Regions from separate parts of the Streptomyces sp. NPDC051563 genome, predicted to be linked through region 2. Evidence: predicted binding sites of a transcription regulator. Region 2 holds the regulator's gene; the other holds the start of a gene.

Region 1 (9,840 bases), on a different contig from region 2:
GGGCCAGCAGGAGCAGATCGGCCGCGATGCGCTGGAGCCGCTCGGTATCGGCCAGCGCGGCCGCCACCGACTCCCGGTCGGGGTCCCGCAGCGCCACCTCCAGCCGGGCCCGGACGGCCGCGAGGGGGTTGCGCAGCTCGTGCGAGGCGTCGGCGGTGAACTGCCGCTGGCGGGCGTCGCTGCGCTCCAGCCGGTCGAGGGTCGCGTTGACCGTCCGGGCCAGCTGAGCGATCTCGTCGGCGCCGCCCGGGTCCGGGACCCGCCGGTCCAGCTCGCTCCCGGTGACCGCCGCCAGCCCGGTGCGGATCGCGGTGACCGGGCGCAGCGCGTGGCCCGTCACCCACCAGGCCAGGAGCGCCGCGAAGGCGATCAGCGGGGGCGCCCCGGCGAGCAGGCCGAGCGCGACGGCCCGGTTGGCGTCGTCGACGTCGCCGAGCACGGTCGCGGCGTAGACGGTGTGCGGATCGTGCGCCCCCGGCGGGCCGGGCGCATCCACCGCGACCACCACGCGCCGCTGTGCGCCGGGGCGCGCGGGCGGCAGGACGGCCGACCGCATGTCCCGGCCGGCCGCGGGGCTCAGCTCCGTGAGCTCCGGGGTGTCCTTCAGGTCCCCGCTGGTGGCCACGACCGCACCGGCCGCGTCCCGTACGAGGACCAGGTCGACCCCGCCCTCGGGCGCGGGCAGCCGGCCTCCGGCCGGAAGGCTCGCGGTGTCGTACTGGGCGGCCACCTTGCGGGCGGCCAGCTCGGTGCGGCCGGTGGTGTTCTCGATGAGGTTGGCGCGCAGCAGGGTGTAGAGCCACAGCCCGCCGGCGGCCAGGACGGCGGCCATCGCGAGGGCGGCGGCCGCGGCGGCGCGGGCACGGAGGCTGCCGAGGCGGCGGGGCCGGGGCTCCGGCGGGGGCTCGGCCGCCGTCCGGGGCTCAGCCACCGTCCGGGGCCATCCGGTACCCGGTGCCGTGCACGGTGAGGATCGAACGCCGCCCGAACGGGGTGTCGATCTTCCGGCGGAGCGAGGAGACGTAGACCTCGACGATGTTCGGGTCGATCCCGTGCGGGCTGTCCCAGACCTCGTCGAGGATGTCCTGCTTGGCGACGGCCCGGCCGGGCTGCTCCATCAGGCAGCCCAGGACGCCGAGCTCCCGGGCCGTCAGCTCGATCTCGTGCGTGCCCCGGCGGCAGCGGCGGCCCGGGGCGTCCAGCACGAGGTCGCCCGCCTGCAGGACGCTGGGCCGGGCGGTGGCGGTGCGGCGGGTGAGGGCGCGGAGGCGGGCGGCGAGGACGACGAAGGAGAACGGCTTCGTCAGGTAGTCGTCCGCACCCGAGTCCAGGCCCTCGGCCTCGTCGTACTCGCCGTCCTTGGCGGTCAGCATCAGCACCGGGGTGGCGACGCCGTGGGCCCGCATCCGCGTGCAGATCTCGTAGCCCGAGAGGCCGGGGAGCATCAGGTCCAGGAGGACCACGTCGTACGGGCCTCCGGTGAGGGCCAGGTCCAGGCCGCGGTGGCCGTCGTGGGCGAGATCCACCCAGTGGCCGTCGGCGGAGAGGCCGCGCCGCAATGAATCGGCGAGGCCGACCTCGTCTTCGACAACCAGGATCCGCATCCCCCAAGCCTCACATACCGGGCACGCCCCCTTTCCTGACGCCCCGCCCGCACGGCTGGGTCGGCCCTGCGGGGCGAAGTCCCCTACCCGCCCTTCCACCGTTCCCCGGGCGCTGCCCGGACCCCGGTCCTCAAAGGCCGGCACACCCCAGCCCCGCCGGCGTTTGAGGCGCAGGGGTCCGGGGACGGCGTCCCCGGCAGCGGTGCCGCGGATGCGGATTTCGGGGGCTCGGGGGCCCCGGGAGGGCCCCGGGCAGGCGGCCCCGGCTGCGAAACCAGCGGCGCGTATTGGCACTCCGCTTGACCGAGTGCTAATCCCCGGAATAGTCTCGCGTCTGGCACTCGCCCCTGGTGAGTGCCAACACGGCGACAGACGGATCCGGCACCCGCGACGACGGATCGACTTGGTCGCCACCTCAGACAATTAACCCCGGATCTCCGAAGCGGAAGGTCAGATCGTGACGACCACCAGCTCCAAGGTTGCCATCAAGCCGCTCGAGGACCGCATTGTGGTCCAGCCGCTCGACGCCGAGCAGACCACGGCCTCTGGCCTGGTCATCCCGGACACCGCGAAGGAGAAGCCCCAGGAGGGCGTCGTCCTCGCCGTGGGTCCGGGTCGCTTCGAGGACGGCCAGCGTCTCCCGCTGGACGTCACCGTCGGCGACGTCGTCCTGTACTCGAAGTACGGCGGCACCGAAGTGAAGTACAACGGCGAGGAGTACCTCGTTCTCTCGGCCCGCGACGTGCTCGCGATCGTCGAGAAGTAATCACTTCTCCAGTTTTGCTTTGAGCTACGCCCCTGGTCACCCCTGCTGATGCCGGGCGGCGAGGGGCGTAGTTCGTTCTTGACAGGCGGTCGCGGTGAGCGGCCGGGGATAGCAACGAGAGGGCTGAACCGCTCCCATGCCGAAGATTCTCAAGTTTGACGAGGACGCCCGTCGCGCCCTTGAGCGTGGCGTCAACAAGCTTGCCGACACCGTCAAGGTGACGATCGGTCCCAAGGGCCGCAACGTCGTCATCGACAAGAAGTTCGGCGCTCCCACCATCACGAACGACGGTGTCACCATCGCGCGTGAGGTCGAGCTCGACGACCCGTACGAGAACCTTGGCGCGCAGCTCGTCAAGGAGGTCGCGACCAAGACCAACGACGTCGCGGGTGACGGCACCACCACCGCCACCGTCCTGGCGCAGGCGCTGGTCCGCGAGGGTCTGCGCAACGTCGCCGCGGGTGCTTCCCCGGCCGCCCTGAAGAAGGGCATCGACGCCGCGGTCAAGGCCGTGTCCGAGGAGCTCCTCGCGACCGCCCGCCCGATCGAGGACAAGTCCGACATCGCCGCCGTGGCCGCGCTCTCCGCGCAGGACCAGCAGGTCGGTGACCTCATCGCCGAGGCGATGGACAAGGTCGGCAAGGACGGTGTCATCACCGTCGAGGAGTCCAACGCCTTCGGCCTGGAGCTCGAGTTCACCGAGGGCATGGCCTTCGACAAGGGCTACCTGTCCCCGTACATGGTCTCCGACCAGGAGCGTATGGAGGCCATCCTCGATGACCCGTACATCCTGATCAACCAGGGCAAGATCTCCTCGATCCAGGACCTCCTGCCGCTGCTGGAGAAGGTCATCCAGGCCGGCGCCTCCAAGCCGCTCCTGATCATCGCCGAGGACGTCGAGGGCGAGGCGCTCTCCACCCTCGTCGTCAACAAGATCCGTGGCACCTTCAACGCCGTCGCCGTCAAGGCGCCCGGCTTCGGTGACCGCCGCAAGGCGATGCTCCAGGACATGGCCACCCTCACCGGTGCCACCGTCATCGCCGAGGAGGTCGGCCTCAAGCTCGACCAGGCCGGTCTGGACGTACTGGGCTCCGCCCGCCGCGTCACGATCTCCAAGGACAGCACCACCATCGTCGACGGTGGCGGCTCTTCCGACGAGGTCCTCGGCCGCGTCAACCAGATCAAGGCCGAGATCGAGTCCACCGACTCGGACTGGGACCGCGAGAAGCTGCAGGAGCGCCTGGCGAAGCTCGCCGGCGGCGTCTGCGTCATCAAGGTCGGCGCCGCCACCGAGGTGGAGCTCAAGGAGAAGAAGCACCGTCTCGAGGACGCCATCTCGGCGACCCGCGCCGCGGTCGAGGAGGGCATCGTCTCCGGCGGTGGCTCCGCTCTCGTCCACGCCGTGAAGGTGCTCGAGGGCAACCTCGGCCTGTCGGGCGACGAGGCCACCGGTGTCGCGGTCGTGCGCCGCGCCGCCGTCGAGCCGCTGCGCTGGATCGCCGAGAACGCCGGCCTCGAGGGTTACGTCATCACCTCGAAGGTCGCCGAGCTCGAGAAGGGCCAGGGCTTCAACGCCGCCACCGGCGAGTACGGCGACCTGGTCAAGGCCGGCGTCATCGACCCGGTCAAGGTCACCCGCTCCGCCCTGGAGAACGCCGCGTCCATCGCGTCGCTGCTGCTCACGACCGAGACCCTGGTCGTCGAGAAGCCGGCCGACGACGAGGGCGACGCCGGTCACGGCCACGGTGGCCACGGCCACAGCCACTGACCTCGTCAGCAGGCACGGCCGGGCAAGCGCGGCCGGTAGGTACGGCACGTAAGCACGGCACGTAAGTACGGCAAAGCCCCGGTCACCGCTGCCAAGCGGTGGTGACCGGGGCTTTCCCGTCCGCCCGGCCGTTGGCTATCCGGGCATCATGCCCATCTGGCGCATCAGGCCCGGGGCGTCGTAGTACCACCAGTCCTCGGCGATCCGGCCGTCCTCCATCCGGCAGGTCGTACAGCCCGACATGGTGAATTCCCGGCCGGTCGGCGCGACCCCCATGAACTCGCCCTTGTGGGTGCCCTTCCAGTCCCACAGGGTGGTGACGCAGTCGCCCTCGGCGACCTGGCGGGTCATGTCGAAGCTCATGTCGAAGGCGGCCCGCCACATGGAGACGGTCCTGCGGAGGCCTTCGCGGCCGTTGCCCTCGCCGGCCTCGTCCATGATGTCGTGGGTGACGTAGCCGGCCGCGATGCACTCCTCGACGGCGTCGAAGTTGCCCTTGCCCGCGATCTCCTCGAAGAAGCGGTTCACGACGAGCTTGTTGAGGTACTCGTCGCGGACCACGTCGAGGTTCATGAACTTCGGCATGCCGTCGCAGAGCGCCACCATCTCCTGGAACATCCGGTCGGTTTCCGGGAGTTGAGAGTTCCTCATGGCCTCTTCGTACGAGGGGAATTCGACGAGGTCCACATAGTGGGTCGTGGAGTCGCGGTCCCTGCCGATGAGCGTGTGGGTGACCGTGCGCCTGCCGGCGGTCTGCTCGGCGTAGCGGTCGATGAGACTGTTCATCTCGTCGAAGCGCCTGGTCTCGTAATCGATCACTTGTACGAATGTCATGGCGTCGCCTCCCGCACTGGATGGGACACATCCAGTCTAGGGAGATTTCACCCATATGCCGCGTTTACCCGCAGGTCACCATGGCATTCCTCCCGGGCCCGCTCTACTGAGGGCCGTACTTGCGCCCCGTACGGGAGGACACCCCGCCGAGCAGTCCCCGCGGTGCCACCTTCACCAGCCCCATCAGCGCCTTGTACCGCGGGTCCGGGATCGACACCGTCTTGCCGCGCGCCAGATCGTCCAGGGCGGCCGCCACCAGCTTGTCGGCGTCGAGCCACATCCAGCCGGGGATGTTGTCCGTGCCCATGCCGGCCCGCTCGTGGAACTCGGTGCGCACGAAGCCCGGGCACAGCGCCATCAGCCGTACGCCCGAACCGGCCAGGTCCTTGGCCGCGCCCTGGGTGAACTGCACGACCCAGGCCTTGCTCGCCCCGTAGGTGCCCCGCGGCAGGAAGGCGGCCACCGAGGCCACGTTGATCACGCCGCCGCGGCCGCGCGAGCGCATCGGCTCCACGGCCGCGGAGGTCAGCCGCAGCACGGCTTCGATGTGGACCTTCAGCATGGTGAGCTCGTCGGCCATGGAGACTTCGAGGTAGCGGCCCTTGTTGCCGAAGCCCGCGTTGTTCACCAGCAGGTCCACCGGGTGCTTGCGGTCCGCGAGGCGCTCCTCGACCGAGGCGATGCCCTCTTCGGTGGAGAGGTCGGCGGCCAGCACCTCGGCCTCGATCCCGTGCCGGTCGTGCAGCTCCGTGGCCTGTTCGCCGAGCCGCTTGGTGTCCCGGGCCACCAGGACGAGGTTGTGTCCCTGGGCGGCGAGCCGCCGGGCGAAGGCGGCGCCGATGCCCGCCGTGGATCCCGTAATCAACGCAGTCGTCATAGGCGCAACCTAGTCGCCCTGGTTCCCGTACTTCTCCACATGGGCCAGTGCCTTCTGCCGGGCCTCCGGCTCCAGGGCCTCGCCCGCCGCGAGCGTGCGCGGCAGCAGCTCCCGCTCGGTGGTGAAGGCGCGGAACCAGAACTCCACCGTCACCTCGTGGTCCGGGCGGTGCACGACCTCGATGGTGTCACCGGGGGAGACCGATCCCTCCCGCAGGACCCGCAGGTAGGCGCCCGGCAGGGCCTCCTGGGTGAACCGCTTGACCCAGGCCCTCTCGCCGAGCACCCCCTGGAAGGTCCGGCACGGGATGCGGGCCGAGGCCACCTCCAGGAGCAGGTCGGGGCCCACCTGCCAGCGCTCGCCGAGCAGCGCGCTGTTCACGTCGAGGCCGGCGGTGGTGAAGTTCTCGCCGAAGGTCCCGCCGGGCAGTTCGCGGCCGAGCTCCGCCTCCCACCACTCCAGGTCCTCGCGGGCGTACGCGTACACGGCCTGGTGGTCCCCGCCGTGATGGCGCAGGTGGCAGACGGCGTCCCCTTCGACGCCGCTCGCGCCGACGCCCTTGGGGCCCGGGGCGAAGACCCGTACGGGGCCCGGCGCGGGGATCTTGCCGTGACCGGTCAGCCCGTCCGGGGCGTCGGTGTAGTCGACGGCCGTCGCGCGGCCGAGGTTCACGGAGATCAGATGCATGGCACCAAGTTAGCCGAATGGCCTCAAAGGCAGCCGGGGATTATTCGCGCCGACATCAAAGTGCCCCTTATGCTCGAAGGGTGATCGAGGCACGTCATCTCCGAGTTCTGCGCGCTGTCGCCGGAACCGGGTCCTTCTCCGCCGCCGCCCGCGAGCTCGGCTGCACGCAGCCGGCCGTCTCCCAGCAGATGAAGGCGCTGGAGCAGTCCGCCGGCACCCCGCTGCTGATCCGCACCGGGCGCGAAATGCGCCTCACCCAGGCCGGTGAGGCGCTGGTCCGGCATGCCGCCGGGATCCTCGCCGGGCTGACGGCCGCGGAGGAGGAGGTCGCGGCCATCGCCGGGCTGCGGGCCGGCCGGGTCCGGCTGGTCTCCTTCCCCAGCGGCAGTTCCACGCTGGTGCCGACCGCGCTCGCGGCGATGCGGGCCGAGCATCCGGGGACCCGGATCTCGCTGGTCGAGGCGGAGCCGCCGCGCTCGGTGGAGATGCTGCGCGAGGGCGACTGCGATCTCGCGCTGGCCTTCCGCTACGGCGGCGCCTCCGGATCGGCGGCCGAGTGGGAGGACCTCGTGGTCCGGCCGCTGCTGACCGACCGGCTCGTCGGACTGGTTCCCGAGGGGCACCGGCTGGCGGGGGCGGAGCGGGTGGGCATGGCGGAGCTGGCCGACGAGCCCTGGATCGCGGGCTGTCCGCGCTGCCGCCGCCATCTGGTGGAGGTGTGCGAGGCCGCCGGGTTCACCCCGCGCATCGACTTCGCCACCGACGACTACCCGGCCGTGGTCGGCCTGGTCGGGGCCGGGCTCGGGGTCGCGGTGCTGCCGGAGCTCGCGGTGGAGTCCGTACGGGCCAAGGGCGTGAGCACCCTCGCCGTGGAACCGGCCGTCGAGCGGGAGGTCGTCGCCCTGACCCTGCCCGACCTGGCGCGGGTCCCGGCGGTGGCCGCGACCCTGACCCAGCTGGAGCGGGCCGCCCGGCGCTGAGGGCCGGGCGCCGGCGGCCGGGCAGTGGCGGCCGGGTACTGGCGGCCGGGCACTGAAGCCGGGCGCCCATGGCTCGGGCGCCCGCTGGGCCGGGTGGCCGGACGGGGCCGCCACTCGAAGGACCGTACGGCGGTACGGCCGGTCGGGTGGCAGCCCGGTCAGGGGGCCGGCCCTGTCAGGTGCCCGGCACGCCGGAGCGTGCCGGTGCCGTGGGGGCCGGTGAGGCGAGGAAACGTTCCTTCGGCCGTTTCGGGTGGAGCCCCGTCAGTGCGGAGCGATCGGCGTGCTCGGTCCGATCGCGGTCGTCGCCGGGATCAGGCGGTGGCGGGCGCGGCCCATCAGTTCTTCGCGTTCGTCCTCGGTGAGGCCGCCCCACACCCCGTAGGGCTCGCGGACGGTGAGTGCGTGCGCGGCGCATTCCGAACGCACCGGGCATCGCATGCAGACCTCTTTAGCCGAGGCCTCGCGCGCGCTCCTGGCCGCGCCCCGCTCGCCTTCCGGGTGGAAGAAGAGGGAGCTGTCGACCCCGCGGCAGGCAGCCAGCAGCTGCCAGTCCCACAGGTCGGCGTTCGGTCCGGGGAGGCGGGAGAAATCTGCCATTGGTAGTCCTCTTGGTGCCGGTACTGAGGCGGATACGGTCCATGTCTCCACACCTACTGTCGTAGTAGATGTAAATATGACTCATGGGCGAATCTAGCCTCAGACACGTGCCAAACGGAAGGAAAGCCGCCAAATAGGGCATACCGTCATCTGGAGGACATGTGGCGAGTGGCGCCCGCCTTGTGTTCGCTTCCTCACGTAGAGTGCCGAAGGTGTCCGTCCGACCCGTAACTCTTTCGAGTGACCATCGTTGAGAGTGCGAAGGCGGTTGAACCAAGAAGTTCTCGGACAGGTGTCCGGGGGCATCGACCGCACAGGTGACGATACGTACCAGCCTGGAGGCTCAAGGTGACGCGCATCAGCAGCTGCGGAGGGCGGTCATGACATCCGTCCTCGTCTGCGACGACTCCCCGCTTGCCCGAGAGGCGCTCCGTCGCGCGGTTGCCACCGTGCCCGGCGTCGAGCGTGTGACGACGGCTGCCAACGGCGAGGAAGTCCTCCGCCGCTGGGGTGCCGACCGTTCCGACCTGATTCTGATGGATGTCCGGATGCCCGGGCTCGGCGGTGTGGAGACGGTTCGCCGGCTGCTCTCGGCCGACCCCGGCGCCCGCATCATCATGCTGACGGTCGCCGAGGACCTGGACGGCGTGGCCCTCGCGGTCGCCGCCGGTGCCCGGGGCTATCTGCACAAGGACGCCTCGCGCGCCGAACTGCGGGCCACGGTCACCCAGGCGCTCGCCGACCCGACCTGGAGGCTGGCCCCGCGCCGGCTCCGCTCGGCCGAGATGGGCGCCGCGCCCACGCTCACCGCGCGCGAGATCCAGGTGCTGGAGGGCATGAGCCACGGCCGGTCCAATGCGGAGATCGGGCGCGAGCTCTTCCTCTCCGAGGACACGGTCAAGACCCACGCCCGCCGGCTGTTCAAGAAGCTCGGCGCGTCCGACCGGGCGCACGCCGTGGCACTCGGGTTCCGCTGGGGCCTGGTCCGCTGACCGTGCGACCGCCGGCCCTCACCGGCCGGCGGTGCCGCGGGCGGACCGGCCCGCCCGGGTCCCGCCGGCCCGGCCGCCCTCCGGGAATCTCCCGCGGTCCCGGCCGCCCTCCGCAATCTCCTCCCGTCGGATCCGCCGCACCCTGGTGCGCACCGGGGATTGGCGGTGCACAATCCGGGGGACGTGTCGCTTCGGGCGCGATGCCGCATGCTTGAGGGTGTGGCGCATCCTGGAGATGTCGCCGCGGGGACGATTCGGCCGAGCGGGAGGGGAGGGGCCAGAGCATGAGTTCCGGTGCACCCACCCCGCACAATCCGTCGACGCATAACGCTTCGACGCACAACACGGGCCGCAGTGCCGCGAATGCCCCGGCACCAAGGCACCATGGACCGATGCGCGACGACGAGGCCCCGGGGTCACCCGCGACCACAGGCGGCAGCAGCGCCTCCCGCACCAGCGGCGACGGCACCGTGAGCGCGCTCGTACGCCGTGCGGTGGAAGGCGACGAGCAGGCCACGCACGATCTGCTCGCCTTCGTGCACCCCCTCGCCATCCGCTACTGCCGCTCCCGCCTGTCGCGCCTCCCGGGTGACGCTCGTCACTTCGTGGAGGACCTGGCGCAAGAGGTCTGCGTCGCCGTCCTGATGGCCCTGCCGCGCTACCGCGACACCGGGCGCCCCTTCGAGGCCTTCGTCTTCGCCATCGCCGCGCACAAGGTCGCCGATCTCCAGC
Region 2 (9,840 bases):
GGCAGTGCGGGACAATGGGCCCATGCCTTCCGCACTGCCCGATGGTGAACCCATGCCCGAAGACGGCTCGCTGCCGCCCCACGCCCTGGCGGGAGCGGGGGAGCGGCCCCTCGGGTTCTACCTGCACGTCCCCTACTGCGCCACGCGCTGCGGGTACTGCGACTTCAACACCTACACGGCCACCGAGCTGCGGGGCACCGGCGGCGTGCTCGCCTCCCGGGAGAACTACGCCGACACCCTGATCGACGAGGTCCGCCTGGCGCGGAAGGTGCTCGGGGACGACCCCCGGGCCGTCCGGACCGTGTTCGTGGGCGGCGGCACGCCCACGCTGCTGCCCGCCGGTGACCTCGTACGGATGCTCGCGGCGATCCGCGACGAATTCGGGCTGGCCGAGGACGCGGAGGTCACCACCGAGGCCAATCCGGAATCGGTGAACCCGGAGTACCTGGCCGAGCTGCGCGCCGGCGGCTTCAACCGGATCTCCTTCGGCATGCAGAGCGCGAAGCAGCACGTCCTGAAGGTCCTGGACCGCACGCACACACCCGGCCGGCCCGAGGCCTGCGTCGCGGAGGCGCGGGCGGCGGGCTTCGAGCACGTGAACCTGGACCTGATCTACGGCACGCCGGGGGAATCGGACGAGGACTGGCGGGCGTCGCTGTCGGCGGCGCTGGGCGCCGGGCCCGACCACATCAGCGCCTACGCGCTGATCGTGGAGGAGGGCACCCAGCTCGCGCGGCGGATCCGGCGAGGCGAGGTCCCGATGACCGACGACGACGTCCACGCCGACCGGTACCTGATCCTCGACGCGGTGATGGCCGAGGCGGGCTATTCCTGGTACGAGGTCTCGAACTGGGCCACCACCGAGGCCGGCCGCTGCCTGCACAACGAGCTGTACTGGCGCGGGGCCGACTGGTGGGGCGCCGGACCCGGTGCGCACTCGCACGTGGGCGGGGTGCGGTGGTGGAACGTGAAGCACCCCGGCGCGTATGCGGCGGCGCTGGCGGAGGGGCGGTCGCCCGGGGCCGGGCGGGAGCTCCTCTCGGAGGAGGACCGGCGGGTGGAGCGGATCCTGCTGGAGCTGCGGCTCGTGGACGGGGTGCCGCTGGCCCTGCTGGCGCCTGCGGGGCTCGCCGCGGCCGGGCGGGCCCTGGCGGACGGTCTTCTCGAAGCGGGCCCGTACGGGGCCGGGCGGGCCGTTCTGACCCTGCGTGGACGGCTGCTGGCCGACGCGGTGGTCCGCGACCTGGTGGACTAGCCCCGTCCGGGGTGTTGCCGGGGCCCTGCGGGGCCGTCCCCTACCCGCCCTTCCACCGTTCCCCGGGGCTGCGCCCCGGACCCGTTGCCGGGTGCGGCGCCGTTGCCGGGGGCCAGCCCCCGGGCCCCCGCGCCTCAAACGCCGGCGAGGCTGGATTTTCGCCGGCGCTGGAGCCCCGCGCGCCGTGTGAGCTACGCCGTCACGTGGTCGATCAGGTGCTCCACCGCGCCCAGGAGGGTGGGCTCCAGGTCCTTGTACGAGGTCACGCGGGACAGGATGTGCTGCCAGGCGGCGCCGGTGTTCTCCGGCCAGCCCAGGGCGCGGCAGATGCCCGTCTTCCAGTCCTGGCCGGGCGGGATGACGGGCCAGGCGCGGATGCCCAGGGCGGAGGGCTTCACCGCCTGCCAGACGTCCACGTACGGGTGGCCCACGATCAGGACGTGCGGGGAGGTCACCGAGGCGGCGATGCGGGACTCCTTGGAGCCCGGGACCAGGTGGTCCACCAGGATGCCCAGGCGGGCGTCGGCGGCGGGGGCGAAGTCGGCGACGACGGCCGGGAGGTCGTCGATGCCCTCCAGGTACTCCACCACGACGCCCTCGATCCGCAGGTCGTCGCCCCACACCCGCTCGACCAGTTCGGCGTCGTGGCGGCCCTCCACGTAGATCCGGCCCGCCCGGGCCACCCGCGCCCGGGCCCCGGGGACGGCGAGGGAGCCCGAGGCCGTACGGGCCGGGGCGGCCGGGCCCCGCGCGGGGCGGGTCAGGGTGACCACCGCGCCGTCCAGGAGGAAGCCGCGGGGTTCGAGGGGGAAGACGCGGCGCTTGCCGAAGCGGTCCTCCAGGGTGACCGTGCCGGCCTCGCAGGCCACCACCGCGCCGCAGAAGTCCGTACCCGCCACCTCGACCACCAGGTCCGGATCGGCCGGGACCTCGGGGACGGGCTTGGAGCGCTTCCACTGGGGGGTCAGGTCGGGGGAGTACTCGCGCATCCGGCCGAGGGTAGGAGAACGGGCCGGTTCAGTGGTCCGACACGCCGAAGCGGGCGGCCAGTGTGTCGCGTTGGGCACGGACGAAGGCCGCGTCGACCACCGCTCCGTGACCCGGTACGTACAGAGCGTCGTCCCCGCCCAGGGCGAGGAGCCGGTCCAGGGCCGCCGGCCACTGCCGCGGCGCCGCGTCCGGGCCCGCCTGCGGCTCGCCCGATTCCTCGACCAGGTCGCCGCAGAAGACCACCTCGCGCGCACCGGGCACGAAGGCGGCCAGATCGTGCCGGGTGTGCCCCGGGCCCACGTTCGCCAGCAGCACCTGCACCCCGCCCAGGTCGAGCGTCCACTCGCCCGACACCAGGTGCCGGGGGAGCACCAGCAGATCCGCCGCCTCGGCCGCCTCGGCGGGCGCCAGGCCGTGCCGGACCGCGTCGGCCCGCAGCTCTTCCCGGCTCACCGAGAGCAGGGAGTCCAGCCCGACCGGACCGTAGATCTCGGCGCCCGCGAACGCCGCCCCGCCCAGTACGTGGTCGAAATGTCCGTGTGTGAATGCGAGATGGGTCACGCGCCGGCCCGCCAGCCGCTCGGCCTCGGCCCGTACCTGCGCCCCTTCCCGCAGGGAGGAACCCGGGTCGATCAGAAGGGCGGAATCCTCGCCCACCACCAGTCCCACGGTGCAGTCCCACACCGGCAGGCGCTTTCGGCCGGCCCGTTCGGCGAGCCGTTCCCAGCCCGCCTCTTCCCAACGCACGTCCATGCCGCGACGCTACCTTGGCGGGCCGCCCTTGCTAGGGGTGTACCACCCCGCCGTACACTGACCGGGGGATCTCTGGCACTCGAACGCTCAGAGTGCCAGCAGGCAGGACCTGCCGAAGCCGCGAACGACGGAAACGATGGAGGTGTGCGCGCGATGCTCAGCGAACGCAGACTCGAAGTGCTGCGCGCCATCGTCCAGGACTACGTCGGCACGGAGGAGCCCGTCGGCTCCAAGGCGCTCACCGAGCGGCACCGCCTCGGCGTGTCGCCCGCCACCGTGCGCAACGACATGGCCGTGCTGGAGGACGAGGGCTACATCGCCCAGCCCCACACCAGCGCCGGCCGGATCCCCACCGACAAGGGCTACCGCCTCTTCGTCGACAAGCTGGCGGGGGTCAAACCGCTGTCGACGCCCGAGCGCCGGGCCATCCAGAACTTCCTCGACGGGGCCGTGGACCTCGACGACGTCGTCGGCCGTACGGTGCGGCTGCTCGCGCAGCTCACCCGGCAGGTCGCCGTCGTCCAGTACCCCTCGCTGACCCGGTCCACCGTCCGGCACGTGGAACTGCTCTCGCTGGCCCCGGCCCGCCTGATGCTCGTCCTCATCACGGACACCGGCCGGGTCGAGCAGCGGCTCGTCGACTGCCAGGCCCCCTTCGGGGAGGCCTCGCTCGCGGACCTGCGGGCCCGCCTCAACAGCCGAGTCGTCGGCCGCCGGTTCACCGACGTGCCGCCGCTGGTGAAGGACCTTCCGGAGTCCTTCGAGAACGAGGACCGGGTGACGGTGCGAGCCGTCCTCGACACCCTCCTCGAAACGCTGGTCGAGGAGGCGGAGGAGCGGCTGATGATCGGCGGCACCGCCAACCTCACCCGCTTCGGACACGATTTTCCCCTGACGATCAGGCCGGTGCTCGAAGCGCTGGAGGAGCAGGTCGTGCTCCTCAAGCTGCTGGGCGAGGCCAGTGAGTCGGGAATGGCCGTAAAGATCGGGCATGAGAACGCCTACGAGGGACTGAACTCCACGTCCGTCGTCTCGGTCGGCTACGGTTCGGGCGGCGAAGCAGTCGCCAAACTCGGCGTGGTCGGACCGACCCGCATGGACTACCCCGGAACGATGGGAGCGGTACGCGCAGTGGCACGTTACGTCGGACAGATCCTGGCGGAGTCGTAAGTGGCCACGGACTACTACGCCGTTCTCGGCGTGCGCCGCGACGCATCGCAGGACGAGATCAAGAAGGCATTCCGGCGGCTCGCCCGCGAGCTGCACCCGGATGTGAACCCCGATCCCAAGACGCAAGAGCGTTTCAAGGAGATCAACGCCGCCTACGAGGTCCTCTCGGACCCGCAGAAGAAGCAGGTCTTCGACCTCGGCGGCGACCCGCTGTCCTCCTCGGGCGGCGGCGGAGCCGGCGGCTTCGGAGCGGGCGGCTTCGGCAACTTCTCCGACATCATGGACGCCTTCTTCGGCCAGTCCTCGCAGCGCGGACCGCGCTCGCGGACCCGCCGCGGCCAGGACGCCATGATCCGCCTCGACCTGGAACTGGACGAGGCCGCCTTCGGCACGACCAAGGACATCCAGGTCGACACGGCCGTCGTCTGCACCACCTGCTCCGGCGAGGGCGCTGCACCCGGCACCTCGGCGCAGACGTGTGACATGTGCCGCGGCCGCGGTGAGGTCTCGCAGGTCACCCGGTCCTTCCTGGGCCAGGTCATGACCTCGCGCCCCTGCCCGCAGTGCCAGGGCTTCGGCACCGTGGTCCCGACCCCGTGCCCCGAGTGCGCGGGCGACGGCCGGGTCCGCTCCCGCCGCAGCCTCACCGTCAAGATCCCGGCCGGCGTCGAGAACGGCACCCGGATCCAGCTCGCGGGCGAAGGCGAGGTCGGCCCCGGCGGCGGCCCCGCCGGCGACCTGTACGTGGAGATCCACGAGCTGCCGCACCCGACCTTCCAGCGGCGCGGGGACGACCTGCACTGCACGGTCACCATCCCGATGACCGCGGCGGCCCTGGGCACCAAGTGCCCGCTGGAGACGCTGGACGGCCTGGAAGAGATCGACATCCGGCCCGGCACCGGCTCCGGGCAGGCGATCCCGCTGCACGGCCGCGGCGTGACCCACCTGCGCGGTGGCGGACGCGGCGACCTGATCGTGCACGTCGAGGTCACCACCCCCGGCAAGCTGGACCCGGCGCAGGAGGACCTGCTGCGCCAGCTGGCCAAGCTGCGCGGCGAGGAGCGGCCGATGGGCCAGTTCGCACCGGGTCAGCAAGGCCTGTTCAGCCGCCTGAAGGACGCCTTCAACGGGCGCTGAGCGACGCCTTCGACGGACGCCGAGCAGCGTACGAGCACACCTGCGAGCCCGGTCCGGGGATGCCCCGGACCGGGCTCGCGGCATGCGCGACGCCGCCGCGGCGGCGGTATTCGGGCACCCCGGGGAAGGGGACTATGCCAGGCGAATGCCGTGATTCGGTCCCGTGAGCGGGACATGGCACGATGCAGCTCATGTCCTCCGCACCGAACGGTCTCTTCGCGTACCCGATCGTGCAGGCGCCCATGGCGGGCGGCGCGTCCTGCCCGCCGCTCGCGGCCGCCGTGTGCGAAGCGGGCGGACTGGGCTTCCTCGCCGGCGGCTACAAGACCGCGGACGGCATGTACCAGGAGATCAAGCGGCTGCGCGCGCTCACCCGCCGCCCCTTCGGCGTCAACCTCTTCCTGCCGCAGACCTCCCACGCGGACCCGGCCGCCCTGGAGGTCTACCGCGGGCACCTCGCCAGTGAGGCCTCCTGGTACGAGATCTCCCTCGCCGACGAGGACATCATCGGCACCAGCGACGACGGCTACGACGCCAAACTGGCCATTCTCATCGAAGACCCGGTCCCCGTGGTCTCCTTCACCTTCGGCCTGCCCTCGCCCGCGGCCTTCACCTGCCTGCGCAACGTCGGTACGTACACGATCGCCACCGTCACCTCCGTCGAGGAGGCCCGCGCCGCCCAGGCGGCCGGCGCCGACGCCGTCTGCGTCCAGGGCGTGGAGGCGGGCGGCCACCAGGGCACCCACCGCGACGACCCGCAGGGCGACGGCACGGCCGGAGTCGGCCTGCTCGCGCTCGTCGCGCAGGTGCGCGAGGCCGTGGCCCTCCCGATCATCGCGGCGGGCGGCCTGATGCGCGGCTCGCAGATCGCCGCGCTGCTCGCCGCGGGCGCCGAGGCCGCGCAGCTCGGTACGGCCTTCCTGGCCTGCCCGGAGTCCGGCGCGCACCCCCTGCACAAGAAGGCGCTGACCGACCCGCTGTTCGTCCGGACGGAGCTGACCCGGGCCTTCTCGGGGCGGCCGGCCCGCGGACTGGTCAACCGGTTCATGCGCGAGCACGGCCCGTACGCCCCGGCCGCGTACCCGCAGGTGCACCACCTGACCGCGCCGCTGCGCAAGGCCGCCGCCGATGCCGGGGACCCGCAGGGCATGGCCCTGTGGGCGGGCCAGGGGCACCGGCTGGCGCGGGCCCTGCCGGCCGGGGAACTGGTGGAGGTGCTCGCGGCGGAACTCGGCGCGGCACAGAACGCATTGAAGGCAATGCAGATGAGGAGTGCGTCATGACCGCCCCGGTGTTCGTGGTGGAAAAGGTTCCCGCGGGACCGGAGTTCGTCTTGGACGGTCCCGAAGGCCGCCACGCGGTCTCCGTGAAGCGGCTGGCCCCCGGCGAGGACGTGGTCCTGACCGACGGCCTGGGCCGGTGGACCGAGGGCGTGGTCAAGGCGGCGGAGGGCAAGGACCGTCTGGTGATCACGGACCTGGAGTCCGTCCTGGAGGAGCCCGAGCCCACCATCCGGATCACCGTCGTCCAGGCCCTGCCCAAGGGCGACCGGGGCGAGGTCGCCGTCGAGACCATGACGGAGACCGGCGTCGACGCGATCGTGCCCTGGCAGGCCTCGCGCTGCATCACCCAGTGGCGCGGCGACCGGGGCGCCAAATCCCTCGCGAAGTGGCGGGCCACCGCCCGGGAATCCGGCAAGCAGTCCCGCCGGGTCCGCTTCCCCGAGGTCGCCGAGGCGCTGTCGACCAAGCAGGTCGCGGCGCTGCTCGCGGAGGCCGACCTCGCGGTGGTCCTGCACGAGGACCGGGACACGCCCTCGGGCGCGCTGGCCACCGCCGAACTGCCGGCCGCCGGCTCCATCGTCCTGGTCGTCGGACCCGAGGGCGGGGTCTCCCCGGACGAGCTCGCCGCCTTCGCGGCGGCCGGAGCGCACCCGTACCGGCTGGGCCGCTCGGTGCTGCGCACCTCCACGGCGGGCACGGCCGCGGCGGCGGTCCTGCTGGCGCGGACGGGACGCTGGTCCTGACCGGTCCGGCCGGCGGGGGTGGCGGTGGATACCATGCCGGAACCGATCACCGTCACCCGTCACGAAGGGCTCAGCACATGGCCGGGGAACCGCAGGCCGACTGCCTGTTCTGCAAGATCGTCGCGGGGAGCATTCCCGCGACGGTCGTCCGGGAGACGGACACCACCGTCGCCTTCCGCGACATCAACCCGCAGGCACCCACCCACGTCCTCGTGATCCCGAAGGCGCACTATCCCGACGCCGTCTCCCTCGCGGCCGCCGAGCCCGGGATCGCCGCCGACGTCCTGACCGAGGCCGGCCGCGTCGCAGCCGACGAGGGGCTCACCGAGAGCGGCTACCGCCTCGTCTTCAACACCGGCGCCGGCGCCGGCCAGGTGGTCTTCCACGCCCACGCGCACGTCCTCGGCGGCCGCGGCTTCGAATGGCCCCCGGGATAAACCGTGTCCGTACGCGAATTCGTGGTGCTCGGCACCGCCAGCCAGGTGCCCACCCGCCACCGCAACCACAACGGCTACCTGCTGCGCTGGGACGGCGAGGGCATCCTCTTCGATCCCGGCGAGGGCACCCAGCGCCAGATGCTGCGCGCCGGGGTGGCCGCGCACGACATCAACCGGATCTGCGTCACCCACTTCCACGGTGACCACAGCCTCGGCCTCGCCGGGGTCATCCAGCGGATCAACCTCGACCGGGTCCCGCACCCCGTCACCGCCCACTACCCGGCCTCCGGACAGAAGTTCTTCGACCGGCTGCGGTACGCCACGGCCTACCGCGAGACCGTGCGGATCGCGGAGGAGCCGGTGGCCGAGGACGGGATCCTGGCGCGCGGGGACGCGTACACCCTGGACGCCGTACGCCTCTCGCACCCGGTGGAGTCCTTCGGCTACCGGCTCACCGAGGCCGACGGGCGCCGGATACGGCCCGAACTGCTCGCGCTCCACGGCATCAAGGGGCCCGACGTGGGCCGGATCCAGCGCGAGGGCAGCCTCGGCGGGGTCACCCTCGACGAGGTCAGCGAGGCGCGGGCCGGACAGCGGTTCGCCTTCGTCATGGACACCCGGCTCTGCGAGGGCGTGGAAGCGCTCGCGGCGGGCTGCGACATGCTGGTGATCGAGTCGACCTTCCTCGACGAGGACGTCCAACTGGCCACCGACCACGGGCACCTCACCGCGGGACAGGCGGCGCGGGTGGCGCGGGACGGGGGCGTGCGGCATCTCGTGCTGACGCACTTCTCGCAGCGGTACCCGGATCCGGCGGAGTTCGAGCGGCAGGCCCGGGCGGCCGGCTTCGAGGGCGAACTGACGATCGCCGCGGATCTCGTACGGGTCCCCGTGCCGAAGCGGGCCGGCTAGGCCGGGCCGCTCTCCGCCTGCCCCCTCCGGTCCTCTCCCGCCGGCTCCTGCCGGCTCTTTGTATCCGCACCTCGCCGTGCGGATGCTTGGGGTGCCGCCGCCCGCACCTTCGCGGGCGTGTCCGCAACGGCGGAGCGGCGCTCGGGCGAGGGGGAGAGATGACCGGAAGACCAGGGCCGGCGGGGTTCGGGAGCGGCTCGTCGGGGCCGGGGCCACGGGAGGGTGACCGGGCTGGCTGCCGCGGAGGCGGCCTTCGGGGGCGGCGGGTTCGGGCAGTCGATGAAGGAGGCGGGCTTCGAGGGGTTCCGGGACCCGGATCGCGACGGAGCGCGGGACCAGGACGGGTCGCCGGATCGCGACGGAGCGCCGGACCGGGACGGGGCCGGTGCCGCGGAGGCCGACGCCCGGCCCGAGGAGGCCGGGGGCGGGGCGGCCGGGGACGAGGTCTCCTCGGCCGAGAGCCACGTCGAGGACGACGCCGGCGCCGAAGCGTCCGCGGCCCCTGGCGGCGACGGCTCCGATGCCGGTGGGGCCGCGGACGGCGCCGGGGCCGACAGGGCGTCGGGCGGGTCGGCAGGGGCCGCGGACGGCGCCGGGGCCGACAGGGCGTCTGGCGGGGCGGTAGGGGCCGCGGACGGCGCCGGGGCCGACAGAGCGTCGGGTGGGGCGGTAGGGGCCGCGGACGGCGCCGGGGCCGACAGAGCGTCTGGCGGGGCGGTAGGGGCCCCGGACGGCCCCCCGGCCCGGGCGCCGGGCGGGGCGGCAGGAGAGGGCGAGCGGTAGGGGCGGGCGCGGGAGCCTGCGGAGCGGAGCCGGTGCCCGCCTCCCGGCACGGCCGCGGGCGTACGGGTACGGGCCGACCGCCAAGGTGCCGCGCCCGTACGGGAGATGCGGGCGCGGGACGGTGCGGGCCTGACCGGCCGGGGCCGGACGGGACGGCCTACACGCCGGTCCCCACCCGTCGCCGGATCTTGTCGCGGGTGCGGCGGGTTGCCGCCGGGGAGAGCAGCAGGACCCGGAGCGGCGGCAGGCGCAGCGGGCGGGTGCGGAGCTGCGCGAGTTCGACGACCTCCAGCTCCTGCGCACCGACCCGCGGTACGGAGCCGGCCGGTGTGCCCGCTCCGGCGGCGAGCACGGCCGCCGGGGCCCCGCCGCGGCGG

What was found. Region 2 encodes HrcA, which represses chaperone genes, less so after heat shock. Its sites were predicted from a motif close to TTNGCACTCNGNNNNNCNGAGTGCNAA; they were not measured.
Region 1: groES (co-chaperone GroES) is a predicted target of HrcA. The motif match lies at 1,892-1,918, and genes of this name have one in related genera.

What each region holds. Positions count from the first base shown of each region.
Region 1 covers NZ_JBITDL010000002.1:155,297-165,136, forward strand. Annotated here, with positions in the region: gene ACIA8F_RS02975 (sensor histidine kinase) at 1-931, opposite strand, end outside; gene ACIA8F_RS02980 (response regulator transcription factor) at 924-1,604, opposite strand; gene groES (co-chaperone GroES) at 2,062-2,370, shown strand; gene groL (chaperonin GroEL) at 2,507-4,138, shown strand; gene ACIA8F_RS02995 (ester cyclase) at 4,274-4,972, opposite strand; gene ACIA8F_RS03000 (SDR family NAD(P)-dependent oxidoreductase) at 5,076-5,849, opposite strand; gene ACIA8F_RS03005 (MOSC domain-containing protein) at 5,859-6,536, opposite strand; gene ACIA8F_RS03010 (LysR family transcriptional regulator) at 6,617-7,516, shown strand; gene ACIA8F_RS03015 (WhiB family transcriptional regulator) at 7,781-8,116, opposite strand; gene ACIA8F_RS03020 (response regulator transcription factor) at 8,497-9,108, shown strand; gene ACIA8F_RS03025 (sigma-70 family RNA polymerase sigma factor) at 9,501-9,840, shown strand, end outside.
Region 2 covers NZ_JBITDL010000023.1:99,867-109,706, reverse strand. Annotated here, with positions in the region: gene hemW (radical SAM family heme chaperone HemW) at 23-1,255, shown strand; gene ACIA8F_RS26445 (DUF3097 domain-containing protein) at 1,447-2,244, opposite strand; gene ACIA8F_RS26440 (MBL fold metallo-hydrolase) at 2,273-2,998, opposite strand; gene hrcA (heat-inducible transcriptional repressor HrcA) at 3,152-4,168, shown strand; gene dnaJ (molecular chaperone DnaJ) at 4,169-5,305, shown strand; gene ACIA8F_RS26425 (nitronate monooxygenase) at 5,497-6,588, shown strand; gene ACIA8F_RS26420 (16S rRNA (uracil(1498)-N(3))-methyltransferase) at 6,585-7,331, shown strand; gene ACIA8F_RS26415 (histidine triad nucleotide-binding protein) at 7,409-7,768, shown strand; gene ACIA8F_RS26410 (ribonuclease Z) at 7,772-8,680, shown strand; gene ACIA8F_RS26405 (MFS transporter) at 9,621-9,840, opposite strand, start outside.